Regions from separate parts of the Paenibacillus sp. TAB_01 genome, predicted to be linked through region 1. Evidence: predicted binding sites of a transcription regulator. Region 1 holds the regulator's gene; the other holds the start of a gene.
What was found. The regulator NrdR, encoded in region 1, represses ribonucleotide reductase genes. The targets are predictions, from matches to a motif close to AACACNATATATNGTGTT.
Positions count from the first base shown of each region.

Region 2: the regulator NrdR is predicted to act here: its motif matches at 3,134-3,151, upstream of ACHHV8_RS23715 (adenosylcobalamin-dependent ribonucleoside-diphosphate reductase).

Region 1 covers NZ_JBIFNP010000001.1:5,092,073-5,100,484, reverse strand. The annotation lists partial or broken gene ytaF (sporulation membrane protein YtaF) at 1-672, shown strand, start outside; gene coaE (dephospho-CoA kinase) at 707-1,303, shown strand; gene ACHHV8_RS24805 (lytic transglycosylase domain-containing protein) at 1,300-1,884, shown strand; gene ACHHV8_RS24800 (alpha/beta-type small acid-soluble spore protein) at 1,979-2,203, opposite strand; gene nrdR (transcriptional regulator NrdR) at 2,359-2,829, shown strand; tRNA gene ACHHV8_RS24790 (tRNA-Ala) at 2,900-2,972, shown strand; gene ACHHV8_RS24785 (IS3 family transposase) at 3,509-4,195, shown strand; gene ACHHV8_RS24780 (TIGR02677 family protein) at 4,352-5,848, shown strand; gene ACHHV8_RS24775 (DUF2398 family protein) at 5,848-7,005, shown strand; gene ACHHV8_RS24770 (hypothetical protein) at 7,002-8,412, shown strand, end outside; gene ACHHV8_RS24765 (SbcC/MukB-like Walker B domain-containing protein) at 8,405-8,412, shown strand, end outside.
Region 2 covers NZ_JBIFNP010000001.1:4,889,064-4,897,475, reverse strand. The annotation lists gene ACHHV8_RS23735 (hypothetical protein) at 1-316, shown strand, start outside; gene ACHHV8_RS23730 (lipoate--protein ligase family protein) at 337-1,182, shown strand; partial or broken gene dat (D-amino-acid transaminase) at 1,235-2,058, opposite strand; gene ACHHV8_RS23720 (DinB family protein) at 2,172-2,633, opposite strand; gene ACHHV8_RS23715 (adenosylcobalamin-dependent ribonucleoside-diphosphate reductase) at 3,186-5,837, shown strand; gene ACHHV8_RS23710 (TniQ family protein) at 6,044-7,615, shown strand.

The sequences.
Region 1 (8,412 bases):
GCTTAGACGGTTTTGGCGTCGGAGTCATGTATGGCTTGCGCAAAATCCGGATGCCGCTCATCTCGATAGGCATTATCTCATTATGCTCCGGATGCATCATTTATATGGCGATGCAGATCGGGGTCTGGATCAGCCAATTTGTCGATCCGGTCTTTGCCAAAGCGATCGGCGGAGTTATTCTGATCGGCATCGGCATCTGGGCGGTCTACCAGGTAGTCAGCGAGAAGAAAGAGGAGAAGTCCGAAGAAGTGCCGGCCGGGAAAGATCCGCAGGATAGCAAGGATTTGACGGTTCGGGAAGAAAGCGCGATGCCGCCGGTTCACCGGACGAAAGAAATTGTGTACATCGAGCTGAAACGTCTGGGGCTGGTGATTCAAATCCTGAGAACCCCATCGATCGCGGATATCGAACCGTTCGGGCAACATTTCGCCGTATGAGGCGCTTTTACTGGGCGTCGCCCTGTCTTTGGACGCTTTTGGCGCCGGGATTGGCGCCGCGCTGATCGGCTTTACCCCGTGGCTGACGTCGACGGTCATTGCCTTGGCCAGCGGCACGTTTTTGGCCAGCGGCTTGCGGATAGGCTTTATGTACTCGGAATTGTCGTGGATTCGCCGATTATCGATGTTCCCTGGTTTCGTTCTGATTATTATGGGTATTATGAAACTATTGTGAGCTGTCATTATTATTAATACTAGGAGAATTGGCTATGAATATCGGTTTGACCGGAGGCATCGCCTGTGGCAAAAGCACGGTTTCGGAGATGTTGGTGCGGCGCGGGGCGATGCTGGTTGATGCCGACCGCATTGCGCGGGAGGTTGTAGAGCCCGGGATGCCCGCTCTGGCGCAAATTGTAGAGCGCTGGGGGGCGGAGCTGCTGCTGCCGGACGGTTCCCTCCACCGCAAAAAGCTTGGAGAGATCGTATTCGCCAGCCCGGATGCGCTTCAAGAGCTGCAGCGTATTACCCATCCGCCGATTCGTGCTGCAATGCGCGAACGGATGGCGGAGCTGCAGCGGCTGCATCCGGACAAGCTGGTCGTGGTGGATGTTCCTTTATTATATGAATCCGAGCTGCAGTCCTTGTTTGAAGCGGTCATGGTCGTATATATTCCACGCGAGCTTCAGCTGGACAGGCTGATGCAGCGGGACGGACTGACCAGAGAGCAGGCCGAGCAGAGGCTTCGGGCCCAGATGGATATTGAGCGCAAGAAAGCACTCGCGGATATTGTCATCGATAATCAAGGCACCTTGGAGCAGACAGAAGGTCAAGTGAAAACTTTCCTCAAGGAAAGGAGGCTGCTATGAGCTTCGGCTTTTGGCGTAAAAAGCGTGTATTCGCTCTGCTGTTCATTACCTTCGTCGTCCTTCTGTTCATCAGCAGCGATAAAGTCGGAAAGCTGCTGTATCCGATCAAGTACGAGGAAGAGATCCGCTCCAATGCGGAGAAATATGAAGTTGATCCGCTGCTTATCGCCGCAATTATTCGAGTCGAATCCAATTATAAAACGAATATTTCATCCAAAAAAGGCGCCTTCGGTTTAATGCAGCTGATGCCTGAAACGTCCGATTGGATCGTGGAGGCGGGGAAGTTCTCGCCGGAATGGAAAAACAATCTGGACAATCCTTCGGTCAGCATTCAGCTGGGGACCTGGTACCTAAGCTACCTTCACAAGCAGTTTAAGGGAAACCAGGTAGCGGTTATCGCCGGATACAACGCCGGTCAGGGCAAAGTTATCCGGTGGCTGCAGTCGGAGGAGTGGGACGGCACGCTGCTTAATGCGGACAGTATCCCGTACGGTGAAACAAGGCATTACATTCAGCGCGTTTTGTATTATTATAATAAGTATCACAAGCTCTATTCAAAAGAATGGGGTATCGCTTCGTGATTGTACCCGGAAAAAGAAAGAAGCATTGGACAAGCTCCTTTAAGAGCCCGTTGTCCAATACTTCTTCTTCTTTTCCTCTGTGTGTGTCGCTTAATTAGCGGTTACCGCCAGCAAGTGTTTGCTCAGCGATTTGTACCAGGCGGCGAGTGATGTGTCCACCGATTGCACCAGTGTCACGAGTAGCCATGTTACCGTAGTAACCGTCTTGTGGAATTGCGATTCCCAATTCTTGAGCTACCTCGTATTTCAACTGATCCAAAGCTTGGTTCGCTTGTGGCACAACCAATGTGTTGCTGCTTCTGGATTGTCCTGCACCCATGTCTGTTCACCTCCTTGTCGGTTGGTAATCCTATTATGTGCTTTTTGCTGAAGTTCATTACAGGGATTCACTGGCAAATCCGAGGGCAGTTTGTTATGGGGCTGAAAATAAAAATGAAAGCAACATGAAACGAAAAGAAAAGGAGGGAAGCCTTAATGAAATGTCCTTACTGTGACTATGCGGGAACGAAGGTGCTGGATTCACGCTCCGCTAACGAGAATAAATCGATACGCCGCCGCAGAGAATGCGAGAGGTGCACCAAACGCTTCACCACGTTTGAAATGGTGGAGGAGACGCCTCTGATCGTCATCAAAAAAGATGGCAGCCGCGAGGAGTTCAGCCGCGAAAAAATGCTGAGAGGGCTGATCCGCGCTTGCGAGAAACGTCCCGTTTCCGTAGAGCAGCTGGATATGATCGTCTCCCAGGTGGAGAAGGAGATCCGCAACACCGCATCGGCGGAGGTGGATAGCCGCGAGATCGGCGAGATTGTGATGGGACAGCTGTATCCGGTCGACGAAGTGGCGTATATTCGATTCGCTTCCGTGTACCGTCAATTCAAGGATATTAACATGTTCATGAAAGAACTGACGGAAATTTTATCGAAGCATGGGGTTGGAGACAAATAACTGCAGAAAATAGGACAAACCTGTTGACAAGGTTTTCGTTCATGTGGTATATTTCTTTTTGTCGCCACACGGGGCCTTAGCTCAGCTGGGAGAGCGCATCGCTGGCAGCGATGAGGTCAGGGGTTCGATCCCCCTAGGCTCCATAAAAAAAGTCCTCGGAACCAATTAGGGTTCCGGGGATTTTTTTATGCCTGGGCAGGGGCCGAACCCCGAGGTTCGCCCGCGCGGACGGAGCGGAGCGGAGGAGCACGGCGTCTGAATCTACCGCTAAGGTCGTCATCGTCGAAAAAGCATCGTGAGCAAATTCAATCGGGATTCATACATCCCCCTAGGCTCCATAAAAAAAGTCCTCGGAACCAACTAGGTTCCGGGGATTTTTTTATGTCTGGGCAGGGGCCCAACCCCGGGGTTCGCCCGCGCGGACGTAGCGGAGCGGAGGAGCACGGCGTCTGAATCTACCGCTAAGGTCGTCATCGTCGAAAAAGCATCGTGAGCAAATTCAATCGGGATTCATACATCCCCCTAGGCTCCATAAAAAAAGTCCTCGGAACCAATTATGAAGTGCACCCCTTAGAATAGACATTGGAAAAACCCCTTGGTTAATCCGATGAATTCTAATGGGTGCATTTTTATGGCGATAAAAGGACAAAAGTTTAAGCATTATCCAAAATGATTAAAAGTGGAAGCCATTCGGCTTCATGTAGAAGATGGATGGAGTTACCGAAAGATTTCGGAACATTTGGACATTCAAGATAAGGACCGTGTGAAAAAGTGGATGAGGACGTATCGGGAATGCGGGATTGCTGGATTTAAGGATAAGCGAGGGAATCCTTCTAGGATTGAGACAGAACAGGAGCGTGAACTTCGGCGGCTGCAGTTAGAGGTGGACGTCTTAAAAAAGTGGTTACACATCTTGAATCGGGAGGGTTACAGCGGCGGCACCGCGTGCATATTTGGGCGTAAGCAGGAGACGGTGGGGTATCGTCGCATGTATCGTCAATATGGCCATGTCGTGAATCATAAGAAGGTTCTGCGTCTCATGCGCGAGCTAGGAATCCAGGCAATCATCCATCGAAAATATGCCTATCGAACAAGCTATGAAGCAGCTGTATCGGATGGAAGAGTAGCTGAGAATCACGGCCGAAGGCCCAAATCAAAGCGGGTTACCGATGTTACGCAATATCGTGTATTTGACGATCGGATTTACTTATCCGTCGTAAAGGATCTTTGGAACGGTGAAATTGTGGCTTACCATATAAGCAGACGTAACGGTAATCCACTTGTATTAGAGACGTTTAGAAAGGCATTTGATGGACTAATCAGTTTCGTGCACAAAGTGTCGGAGACAGGCCATAGTATAGCCTAGTTGCTATAGTGTCTAGTCTAAAGTTAGATTATCGGGAGGAATAAATAGGAAAACGTCGAAAAAGAAGAAAGATAGAGTCTTTCTGGAAACTGTTTTATGAATCGGAACCATAAATAAACCTAATACGACAGTAATAGTCGAAGAAAGGATAGAAGAATGTTTTCTCCCTTTGATCAAATCAAAGAAACGAAATATTTGTCAGAAGATAAAGCGGGCATCTACCGACCTATTTGTCGGGTTTTGTTCCAAAAAACCGCATTGGAGTTTCAAGGGAGTATGTACACCATCTCAGAGATCTTAACGGATCTGAAGCAGCGGCCTGAATTTGAAGGGCGGTTTATAGACCTCACGGAAAAGGAGCTTGATGATGCACTAAAAAGCCTAGAAAAATGGGGTAATGTGCTCGGTCATCAAGATACCTCTAAGGCTAAGCGTATCGAAGAGTTGAAAAACCGGCGTTCACTCTATAGTATCACGGACATAACGATCGAATTGGAACGTATGATTGAGGGACTTCAAAATAGTCTTCGTTCTATTCGTGGCATCGAGTTTGAACGGCATATTCCTGATCGTATGATGGAAGAGCTCGACAAGTTAAAAAAGTGGAAAGAAGGGCAACCTTACGACTTGCGGATCGTTTGGAAGGAACTCATGGATCGGTTTAAATCATTGCAAACTGAATCTTCAAATTTCTTTGCCCAAATTAGCCGCGCTTCTTTTAATGAAGACATGATGCGAACAGCTTCGTTTTTGGCTTATAAAGAGAAGTTCGTTCAAATGCTTCGCAATTTTGTTCTCGTAATCATGGACAAGCAAGAGAAGGTTCGGCAATATTTTCATGAGATTTCAGATGAAAATATTCAACGAATTGTGGATCACATCGTAACAAAGGAAGAAGCGGCAGATATATCTGGTGACTTTAACGTCGAAGAATCACGATCCGCGCGTCTATCTGAATGGCAAGGTCTAAAAGGTTGGTTTGTAGAAATTAATGGAAAAAAACCGGGCGTTCGTTTTTTGATTGATCAGGCTAAGAATACGATCGTTCGCGTAGTTAAAATTGCCGAACAGATAACTGATCGTTACAACCATTTCAAAAGTCGTAAAAACGATTGTCTACAGATCGCTCGACTATTGGCAAGAGCAGAAACAATTGAAGAATGTCATCGTCTATCAGCATATGTATTTGGTGTACAACAAACGTTTCATTTTTTTGCAATGCCAAAGCGATCAGATGATCACCACGATACAATTTGGGAGTACGACCCACATGAAGTTACTATATTCAAAAATGTGCCTGGACGAAGGGCGGGGAAAATTAAACATGCGCTTGATGAAAATCCACTTAAAGAGTATGAGCTCTTAAAACAACATCAAGAGCATCAAATGATTATCCGCCGGTACTTCGATGAGCTTACCGTTGATGGTAGAATCGTATTTGAAGAGTTGCCTGTTCTTCACCCCATTATTCGAAATATCTTACTTGAGTTAATAGGACAAGCAAGTGCTTCTAGTAAAAAGATTGCACGTACGGATAATGGTATCAAATTCCGATTAACAAAACGTTCAGATCGGTGGATTCAAGTTCGTTTTACGGATGGCACGCTAACAATGAAGGATCTTGAGATTGAGCGAGTTGAAGGAGTTAACTGATGATGAAAGATACCATGTCTTTTCAGGATTGTGTCCGAGTATTATTTGATTGCTACTGGGTTCGCCAGGAGGATAATCCTGAAGTGTTTTATGCCATCAAGAAACAAGAAAGTGATTTGGAAGCCTACTTTCGCAACAATTTTCGATATCATCTGATTGTAGAGGGGACATTTGCAAAACTCGAAAAAATTCCATTTATAGCTCGGCCTTCGATGGGGATTTTATCCTTTGAAAGGAAGCAAAGTTATATGTTTTTCGCTTGTTTACTTGCTTACTTTGAGGATAAAGGAGAGGATCAGCAGTTTCTTCTCCAAGATGCATGCGAAGCAATGCTCAGCTACGCGCCAGAGGAAGTAGGGAACATTAGCTGGGAGGACAGAAGCACGCGTAAAGCATTTGTGGGGGCGCTTAAATTTTGTAGAGATTACCATATAATCGAAGAAATCGATCAGCAGATTGAAAATTTTCGTGATCAAATTGATCATGAAGTGTTGCTCCAAACCACTTCCATGTTTCGTCGTGTCTTGACTCTGTATTTTAGCGATCTTTCAAAACTCCAAACCATTGATGATTTTGAACATGTGGTACAAAAAGAGATTGAAGAGACAACAACTCCAAAGCAACGGGTCATGAGAACCTGGTTTTTAGAATCAGCTCTTCGTCATGAGGAACTTACACCTGCGGATCGTGAAGCTTTAAACTGTGAGTTTGAATCATGGCAAGCAGAAGTTGAAAGTCGGTTCGATTCTATGCATGTTGAGAAGTATAAGTCCACGAGTGCAATTATTCATAGTGAATATCAATATGGTCAGTATTATCCAAATGCTTGGAACAATCAAACGATTAATGCAGCCATTCAGTGGGCAACGGAGGTATTTGACCGGGTGCGGAGCGGAGAAATTGTTCCTGACTTATATGGCCGAATTCGGATGTATGAGCGCGAAGCATTTCAGATTTTTCTTACTATCAAAGAAAAGTTTCATTATGGATGGAACAAAGAGTTTACGCAAACTAAATCCTCAGAAGCAGTATGGAAAATGGTGGTTGAGGCACTTGGGCAATTTTCAATTATCAAACCAATTGGGGAAAACCAATTGTATTGCTTTGATCTTGCGGGGAGAATTACAGGCGAGTATCCGAAGGAGGAAACCCAATGAGCGCCCAGCGGTACCAACCTAATCGTTTAGGGCTTTTTAATTTTTGGTATCACACCGACTCCGTATTTGAGTTTGCTAATGGGAAATTGTTTGTTCGTGGGGCAAACGGTAGTGGAAAATCCGTAACGACAACTATGGCGGTTCCGATCTTACTTGATGGAGATAAAAGTCCAGTTCGCCTAGACCCGTTTGGTGGAAAAAGCCGCTTAATGGTTGATTTGTTACTAGGTGAAAAAAATATTTCTCAAAAGGAAGAAGCAACGGGATATCTGTTTTTTGAATATAAAAAAGGCGATTCGTATTTGACGTTTGGGATTGGTATGCAGGGCAGGCGTAATGAGCGTTCTATGGATTATTGGTATTTTATGATTAATGACGGTAGGCGAATTGGACACGAATTCTTTTTATACGACGAAGAAAATGTCCGCGGCGAGATCCAAAAATTCCCGCTTACCAAAAAGCAATTAGATGAAAAAATTGGACGTGGCGGGGAATTTACCACAAGTTCAGCTCGTTATAGCGAAATGGTAAATGAGTACTTATTCGGGTTTGATTCTGTTAAAACGTTTAAAGAGCTTATTCATATTTTAATTCAGCTTCGAAGCCCCAAACTTTCCCGAGACACTAAGCCAAATGATGTATCCAATCTGTTGTCAGACTCGTTGCCTGAACTCACTGATGATGATTTGATGCCTATGATTAAGACTATTAGTGCGATTGATGATCATCAAGGGAAACTTGAAAAACTGGACAATTCACTTCAATACCTAAAGGCTCTACAGGCAGCATATCAGAGCTATAACGAACATCGTCTGTATGAAATAGCCCAAAAAAATGTTGAGATCGAAAACCAGCTTCGTCGTTCGATAAAAGCGCTAGAAAGTGATCAGAAACTATTAAAACAACACGAAACTGAGATTGCAGAACTAGCGGAGCTGCTGGCACGACTTGAAACGGAAAAACTAGCGCTAGAGGTGAAGGAGAACCATCTCAGGGGGCACAAGGTGTTCAGCCTTCGAAAGCAAAAAGCCCAGTACGAAGAAGAAATTGAAAAATCCCAAAAAGCATTTAAATCACTTACAGAGTTTTGGGATTCTAAACGTCTAAAACTTGAATCAGTAATTCACGATCAAAAACAAGATGCCTACGCCAAAGAAAAAGCAGAGGAATACATAATCGAAATTGGTGAAGAGTTAGCGGAAATCGCTAAACAAACGTTTTTTACGGCTCATGATCAATTGCTAGCGGATCTGGAAGAAGGAAGAGAAGAAGAATTGGATCTTTATCGAAAAAATTGGGAAGAAGAATTACAAGCTCATCAAAAAGCTCTTTCCTTGATTCGAAAACTAGTTCAGGATGTTGAAGTTTGTCGACTACGTGAAAAGGATGCGGAGAGCAGTTGGAGAC
Region 2 (8,412 bases), 200 kb from region 1:
CGTGTCCAACACGAAGCCGTATTTCTTTACTATGAAGGCATTGAGGGGTAAAATGCTTATAACACGGTTCGACGTCTCGGACAAAGCGGCCGACATAGAAAAGCCTCTCGCGCTGCTCGATTTGAAAACGCGCAAGCAGGCGCATTTGACGTGGGAGCACCGGCCGGCAGCCGCAGCTGCGTCGGAAGACGGATTTGTGGTGCTGGGAGAGGACGGGATGCTGGCAATCGTTGCGCCGGACGCCGTGGAGCGGCCGACGCGGGAATTCCAGCTGCCGGAGCTGACAGAAGGCAAACGGCTTGCCGTGAAGAAGTGAAAGGCGGGGAAGCAGACAGCATGAAAGAGAAATGGCGTTTTATATCCTCGGGGGCGCATGACCCCGCATACAATATGGCTGCAGATGAAGCGATTCTTATTGCGCACAGCGAGGGGAAATCTCCGCCGACCGTACGGTTTTACGGATGGTCGCCTGCAACCTTGTCGATCGGGTATTTTCAGAAGGCGATGGAAGAAATCGATTTCGAGCAGCTGAAGGCGGAAGGGCTCGGCTTCGTGCGCAGACCTACAGGCGGACGCGCCGTCCTTCACGATAAGGAGCTGACGTACAGTCTGATCGTCTCGGAGAATTACCCTGGCATTCCGAGAAGCGTAACCGAAGCGTACCGCGTGCTGAGCGAAGGGCTGCTGCTGGGCTTCCGCAAGCTGGGGCTTAACGCGCAGATGGTTCAGCTCGAAAGCGATGAGGACAAGACCAAATACGCCTCGATGGGCTCGGCGGCCTGTTTCGATTCCCCCTCGTGGTACGAGCTGGTGGTGGAAGGGCGCAAAATCGCAGGGAGCGCGCAGACGCGGCAAAAACAGGTCGTGCTGCAGCACGGCTCAATCCTGCTCGATATGGATACGGATCAGCTGTTCCGTGTGCTCAAATTCAAAAACGAGCGCATTCAGGAGCGTCTGAAGCAGCAATTTATCCATAAGGCGGTAGCCATTAACGACCTGTGCCGGCAGCTGGAGAGACCGACGGTGCAGATCGAGGAAGCAGAGCAGGCTTTTCGCAGCGGCATGGCGGAGGGGCTGAACGTAGAGCTGGTGGAAGGCGGTCTGACGGATTACGAGCATTCGCTTGTGATGCAGCTCATGGAAGAAAAATATGCGAACGAAAGCTGGAACCTTCGGAGGTAGCTTAGGCTGCCCCCGGAGGTTTCTTTTTTTTGGAGATGAGGTGCTAAGAAATCTAAGAAGTAAGCTGCTGAAACGCTTGCTGAAGCTTCCGAGTCACAGGCCCGGCTGCCCGCTGCTTACAGGCTCCCCATTGACGCTGATGACCGGCATGACCTCCTGGGTGGTGCTGGTAAGAAACGCTTCATCGGCGGTATGTAAGTCTTCGAGTGTGAACGGCTCTTCCTGAAGCGCGATGGACAGCTGGCCGGCAAGGCGGATCACGACGTCTCGCGTAATGCCGTGCAGAATGAGATGGTTCGCGGGATGGGTGCGGACAACGCCGTCCTTGACGATCATGAAGTTCGAGGCGCTGCATTCGGTCACGACGCCGCTGCGGTGCAGGATGACGTCATCGGCCCCTTGATCGATAGCATGCTGCTTGGCCATTACATTGGGAAGCAGATTCAATGTCTTCAAGTCGCAGCGCAGCCAGCGGATATCGTCCATGGTGATGGCACGGATGCCCTTCTCCATCGTCTGCAGCGGTCTGGTCAGAGGCGAGCAGTAAGCCATCAGAACGGGCTCGGCTTGAGGAAACGGATGCGAGCGGGGCGCTTCCCCGCGGGTCATCTGCATATACACAATCCCCTCGTCCAATTCGTTCAGACGGATCAGCTCGACGAGCCGCTCATTCAGCTGCGGGATCGGATAAGGCAGAGCGATCCGGGTATCGCGGGCGCTCTTTTCCAGTCGGCGGTAATGCCCCTCCGCTTCAAAAATACGGCCGTTGTAAACGCGGAACACTTCATAGACGCCGTCGCCGAAGTAATAGCCGCGGTCCTCAGGCGAAATGCGAACTTGCTCTTTAGGTAAAAATTCATTCTGATACAGGTACATGCTGAAGCCTCCTAAGCAAGGCGTGCGGATGGTTCCGAACGGCGGAACGCAGGCAGCCCCGGATGATAACATAGCTTGATAAGCCTTAGGTTATCAGAGGTCGGAGGGCCGTGTCAAAGCGCCGCAATCGTTTTGCGCATACTCATCATATAGCCGGTATGCACGCCTTCATGATACAGGCTGAAGGCGATCACGGCGCCTACCGTATCCATCCCTTTGAAAGGCTGAACAAGCTTGTCTGCGGTCCGGCTGTACAGCTTCTGCTTGATGCGAAGCGGCTGCTCGGTCAAGATGGATTTCAGCTCTTCGAGCGTTGGAGGCTGCAGAGTCCAGTCCGCCGGCTTGGTGCCGTTCGCGAACAGGCCCGGGTACGTTTCCGGAAGCTTGAACGGCTCGCCGGCCAGCTTGAAGCACAAGCTTTCCTGAACCGTTGCGATATGACCGAGATGCCAGCGCAGCGTATTGTTGTATCCCGCCGGCATAATATCGGCTGTTTCCTCCGTAGTCAGTTCAAGCTGCTGCAGGGTTCTTTCGCGGACCAGGCCCAGCTGTAAAAAAAGAATTTCATTCGTCATGCGCAGATCGCTCCCGTCGGCTGATTTAATAGGTTTGAAAAACGGTTAAGTAATGCAAGTGAGCCAAGCTTAGCTGAAGTATTCAGGCGGAGCCCGGCTTGAACCGGGAAGGCGCGGCCGTGAATCCCAGGCGCGCGTTTCGGAACTGGAGGGAGGCGGGTCAAAAACAGGTCTGCACATCAAAGTACAGTTGCTTGCGGGCTCGCCGCTCCCGCCTTTCACCTACATATAAGTATATGGTATACCAGGAATGTTGTACAACCCCGAGCTATATTGACACAGACGGGAGCTTGTTGGCTATAGGCCTTAAGAAGCGAAATGGGCGAAGCAAGACCTAAAATAAAAGGAGTTTTTGTCGAAAATAAAACCGCTTCGGGCGCACGAAAAAGAGAGCTTATTCGAGTAAATAGGAGCATTCGGCACGGTACCTCGTCCTATTTACCAAAATTCGCTATCCGCCTATTAGAAACACAATATATTGTAATGTATAATAGTCATCACACACTATATATAGTGATGTATGGTGCAGCTTATTTAGGGAGGTTGTCCGGATTGAAGACCGTACAAGGGAACAAATTGAGCGGACTCAGCGAGAAAATTTTTCTCGATCGCTACGCGCTAAAGAATGCAGATACAAGCCAGACGAAAGTTGGGGACACCGTCTTGGTATTAACGAAAGACGATCCCAAATTCCCGGCCAAGGAAGTCGGCGAGGTTATCTCTCGTGAAGGAGACATCGTCAAGGTCCAGCTGCGCAGCGGGGATCTGGTGGAATCGAGTGTCGAGAAGCTGACACTGACGGTGGAGAAGACGCCTGAACAGCTGTGGGAGCGTCTGGCGAAGGCCATGGCCTCTGTTGAAGCGACCCCTGAGAAAAGAGAAGAATGGACACATAAATTCAAATATATTTTAGAGGATTGGAAGCTGGTACCCGGGGGACGTATTGCCGCCGGGGCGGATGCGAGCGACGAGCTGACCTTATTCAACTGCTACGTTATTCCTTCTCCTCATGACAGCCGCGGAGGCATCATGAGCACGTTGACGGAAATGACGGAGATTATGGCCCGGGGCGGCGGCGTAGGCATTAACCTGTCCTCCCTTCGTCCGCGCCGCTCGATCGTCAAAGGCGTGAACGGCTCCTCCAGCGGTGCGGTTTCCTGGGGAGGCCTATTCAGCTATGCAACCGGTCTGATCGAGCAGGGAGGCAGCCGCCGCGGGGCGCTGATGCTGATGATGAACGATTGGCATCCTGATGTGGTGGACTTTATTACAGTGAAGCAGACGATGGGGCAGATCACGAACGCCAACCTGTCGGTTTGCGTAAGCAACGGGTTTATGAAGGCGGTCAAGGAGGATCTGGACTGGGAGCTCGTCTTCCCCGATACGAACGATCCGGAGTACGATCAGGTATGGGACGGCAATCTCGATAAATGGAAGCAGCTCGGCAAAAAGGTCATCGTCCAGCGCACCGTGAAGGCTCGTGACGTATGGCATACGATTATCGAATCGGCCTGGAAATCCGCCGAGCCCGGCGTTGTCTTCATGGAATATTATAATCAGATGTCCAACAGCTGGTATTTTAATCCGATTATTTGTACGAATCCTTGCGGAGAGCAGGGACTGCCGGCTTGGGGCGTCTGCAATTTGTCGGCGATCAATCTGTCGCAATTTTACGATGCGAAGAAGGAAGATGTGGCTTGGGACGAACTCGGCAAGGTGGTTCGTTACTCCACGCGTTTCCTGGATAACGTTATCGACAAAACGCCGTATCATTTCGAAGAGAACCGGCTGAACCAGCAGAGCGAGCGCCGCGTAGGCTTGGGCACGATGGGTTTGGCGGAGCTGATGATCAAGCTCGGCATCCGTTACGGCAGCCCGGAATCGCTGCTGTTCCTCGATCAGCTGTACGGCTTTATGGCGAAGGAAGCCTACCTGGCTTCGGCAGATATTGCGGAAGAAAAAGGCAGCTTCACGCAGTTCGAGGCGGAGCCGTTCCTGCAAAGCGGGTTTATGAAAAATATGACCGGCGTGTATCCTGAGGTTGGATCCGCTATTCAGAAAAAAGGCATGCGCAACGTGACCGTCATCACCCAGGCGCCTACGGGCAGCACAGGAACGATGGTCGGTACCTCGACGGGGATCGAGCCTTACTTCGCCTTTGAATATTATCGTCAAAGCCGCCTGGGCTTCGACAAGCAGTATGTGCCGATCGCTCAGGAGTGGAAGGATGCGCATCCGGATCAGGAGCTGCCGGATTATTTCGTCACAGCGATGGATTTGTCGGCGGAGGGCCACATCCGCGCTCAGGCTGCGATCCAGAAGTGGGTCGACAGCTCGATTTCCAAGACGGCGAACTGTCCGTCCGATTTTACGGTAGACGAGACGAAGCGCTTGTATGAGCTGGCCTTCGATCTGGGCTGCAAGGGCGTGACGATTTACCGGGACGGAAGCCGCGATGTGCAGGTGCTTTCTACCGAGAAGAAAGAAGAGAAGCCGGAAGAGAAGAAGGCGGCTCAGGAAGTGTTGAAGGCGGAAGCTGAACCGGAAGCGGTGAAGGACAGCCCAAGTCCGAAAGCAGCGGTTAAGCCGGAGACTTCAAGTCCGGCGAACATTAGCAGCGGCAGCGGCAGCTTGGTCAGCGCTTTGACTTCGGCAAGTGCGGAGCCGGTCGTCGACAAGGAGTACAAGCGCCGCCCGCAAATATTGCGCGGTGCGACTTATAAATTCAATACGCCGTTCGGCATGGCCTATATCACAATCAACGATATGAACGGCTCGCCGAGCGAAGTGTTCCTCAACGTGGGCAAAGCGGGCTCCGACGTGTTTGCGATGTCCGAGGCGCTCGGCCGCGTCTGCTCCTTGTTCCTGCGCTACGGCGATCACGGCAACAAAGTTCAGCTGCTGACCAAGCATCTGAAAGGGATCGGCGGCTCCGGCGCGATCGGCTTCGGCGCCAACCGCGTCGAATCGATCGCCGATGCGGTCGCCAAGGCGCTGGAGATGCACGGCGAGTTCAACGACGATGCGGACGCCTACGTCACGGCGACGCAGGAGATCGTGGCGGAGCCTGCGACGGCGCAGTACGCCGTGAACCGTCAAGCGGCCACGTCGCTGAGCCTGTGCCCTTCGTGCGGCTCGGCCTCGCTGATTAACAGCGAGGGCTGCAAGAACTGCAGCAGCTGCGGCTACAGCAGGTGCAGTTAAAGGGATGAGAGAGGCTCCTTAGGGGCCTCTGTGAAATTCCATAATTCTTTAGAATTGTTCCATAATTCCTTAGACGATTTGTTGCAGAATTCCTTAGAAGTATATGTTTATACAAAAAAATGAATAATAATACAGAACGGCAAACGACAACATTGATCGTTTGCCTTTTTTATTATGATCGTAAAAGTAATGGAGCTGAGGAAGTTATGAATAGAAAGAAATTGCTATTTGTTCCAAAAGTTTATGATGATGAAAGTTTAGTTAGCTATATTTATCGATTGGCTAATGTAAATAATTATGAAGTAGCTTGGATATATGAGTTGCTCGGGGTGGATGTTAATAAAATACGTACACAGGGATTTCAACTTGGAAATGAAAAAATAGATATATCAATTCTCTTTGAAATTACAGGAATAGATCAATTTGTATTTGATAACTTGTCTTTGAATATAAAGAATTCAAATTCATTGATCCAAAACACAATTGATCAATTTGCAATTAGAAATATAAAAAGACAGTTTTGTCCGTTATGTATAAAAGAGAGAATCTATTATAGGAAAATATGGGATATTAATATTTACACACGATGTCATATTCATAATTGCTTATTGATGTGTAGATGCGTTAATTGTAATAGACATTTAACTAATCAGGACATTTTAAGTGGATTCTGTAAGTGTGGGACTATGATATCCAGTAATTTGATCATAGGGTGTAATACTTCTAATTTAGGACAACTAATTTCAACAAAAATTGAACAATCTGTAAGTGTATCTCGAATAAATTCTACATTATCAGAAGGTTTTGGGAAGTTAAGAATCGATTTAATAATATACCTAATAATATTCCTATCAATAAAAATTTCACAGGGTTTTTATCAGAGAAGAATTTCATTTACTCAAACAAGCGATGTTCATTTTAATGATAAAATTGTGAACGAAGCATTCGGTATTTTTATCAATTGGCCACAATCATTTTATGATTTTTTAAATGAATTCAAAATGATTCCCAAAGCCTCTCAATTGCTGACAGGATTAAAAAAGGATTTTGGACGTTTTCATTTTGAGCTTATTAAATTATCTAAAATTGATGAATTTAGTTTTATTACAAATGAGTATAGAAATTATTTACAAAATTTTTGGGATGGTGGAAGTGGTCAAAAAATTTTAGATGTAAACTTACGCAAAAAGTATATTAGTGCATATCAGGCTATTAAACTCATGGGGACCAAGTCGATTAATTTTTCAACCCTAATTACTGAAGGTTTAATAGAAGGCAGAATTGTTTTAAGACCATCTAAAAACTTAATATTAATCGATAAATCCTCTTTAGAGAACTATAAAAAACAAAGAGATTTATCCCTAAAAAGTAATAGAAACCAGTTCGAAGAAGAAACAGCAAGAAAACAAGGGTTTATTACAGTGAGAGAAGCTGCATTAAAACTAGAAACTTCAAAAACAACAATGATAAAAATAGCGCAAGACCATTCAGTTAGAAAAGGTCATAGGATCTTTATTCTGAAAAGTTTTGTAGTTAATCTATTTGAGCTAATTAATAATAAAAGTAAAGATTTCAACGGTGAAACTAAATTAATAGAATTTTATCATGCACAAAGATATTTTATTAAAACAACAAATAAAACTTTGAAGGAATATTACCGGTTCTTATTTGAAACAGATATCGAATCATATATAAAACCACAAAAAATTGGACTTGAAAGGATATATTTTAATAAACAACAGTTGATACAAGCAGTGAGAAGTTATGAGTTTAATTAGAAAAGGAATTGATCTGGATGTGATTTTTCGGTTGATACCATTGTCTAAGGTAGGTAACAGGTTATTTATATTCTTGAGATTTGTATTGGAAGTCATTGGGGATTCTGACTTCAATACCTTAGAAGAAGCAAGGGGATCGTGAGATTAAGTCATAACTATCAAAATAAAGATTGGTTAATTGCTCAAAAAAAAAGCACTGAGCCATTGAACTAACCGATAACGATAGTTAAATAATAAAATTGAAGATAGACGAATGTCTGAATGTTGAAATCAGTACTTTGTAAAAAATTCGGGATTATCGCTCTCGTGAAATGATGGAACACTTCTTGTAAGGTGAACGTATAAGGATTTACTTAGGATTATATAGAGGCACTTATTAATTGTAAGGGCATTGAGTAAACGAGGAACGTTCATTGCCCCCGGGGAACAGTTTACCACCGCGGCAGCTACTTTTCTATCATTACAATTAAAAGGCATTTTTACTTCAATAGATTCGTCGTCCCAGCAAGGATTGCTGGGGATTGCAAGAGTGTGAAGACTTGCTTACACAATTTTGATAGCTTTTCTCTCCAAGAGGGCGGCTCTAACTTGTTACCAAATGGCACTACTGTACAGAAATAATCAAATTTCAATCAGATTGGATTTTTGTGGTAACTATTTGAATTCTAATATATTTATTTTGTGTTAAAAAAATGTGCTATATTAATTAAGATATTAAAGAGTAATAGCAAATAAATGGATAGTAGGATTGTTGAAAAAAGAATACGAAGGAGTTGAAAATGCGAATAACTAAATCT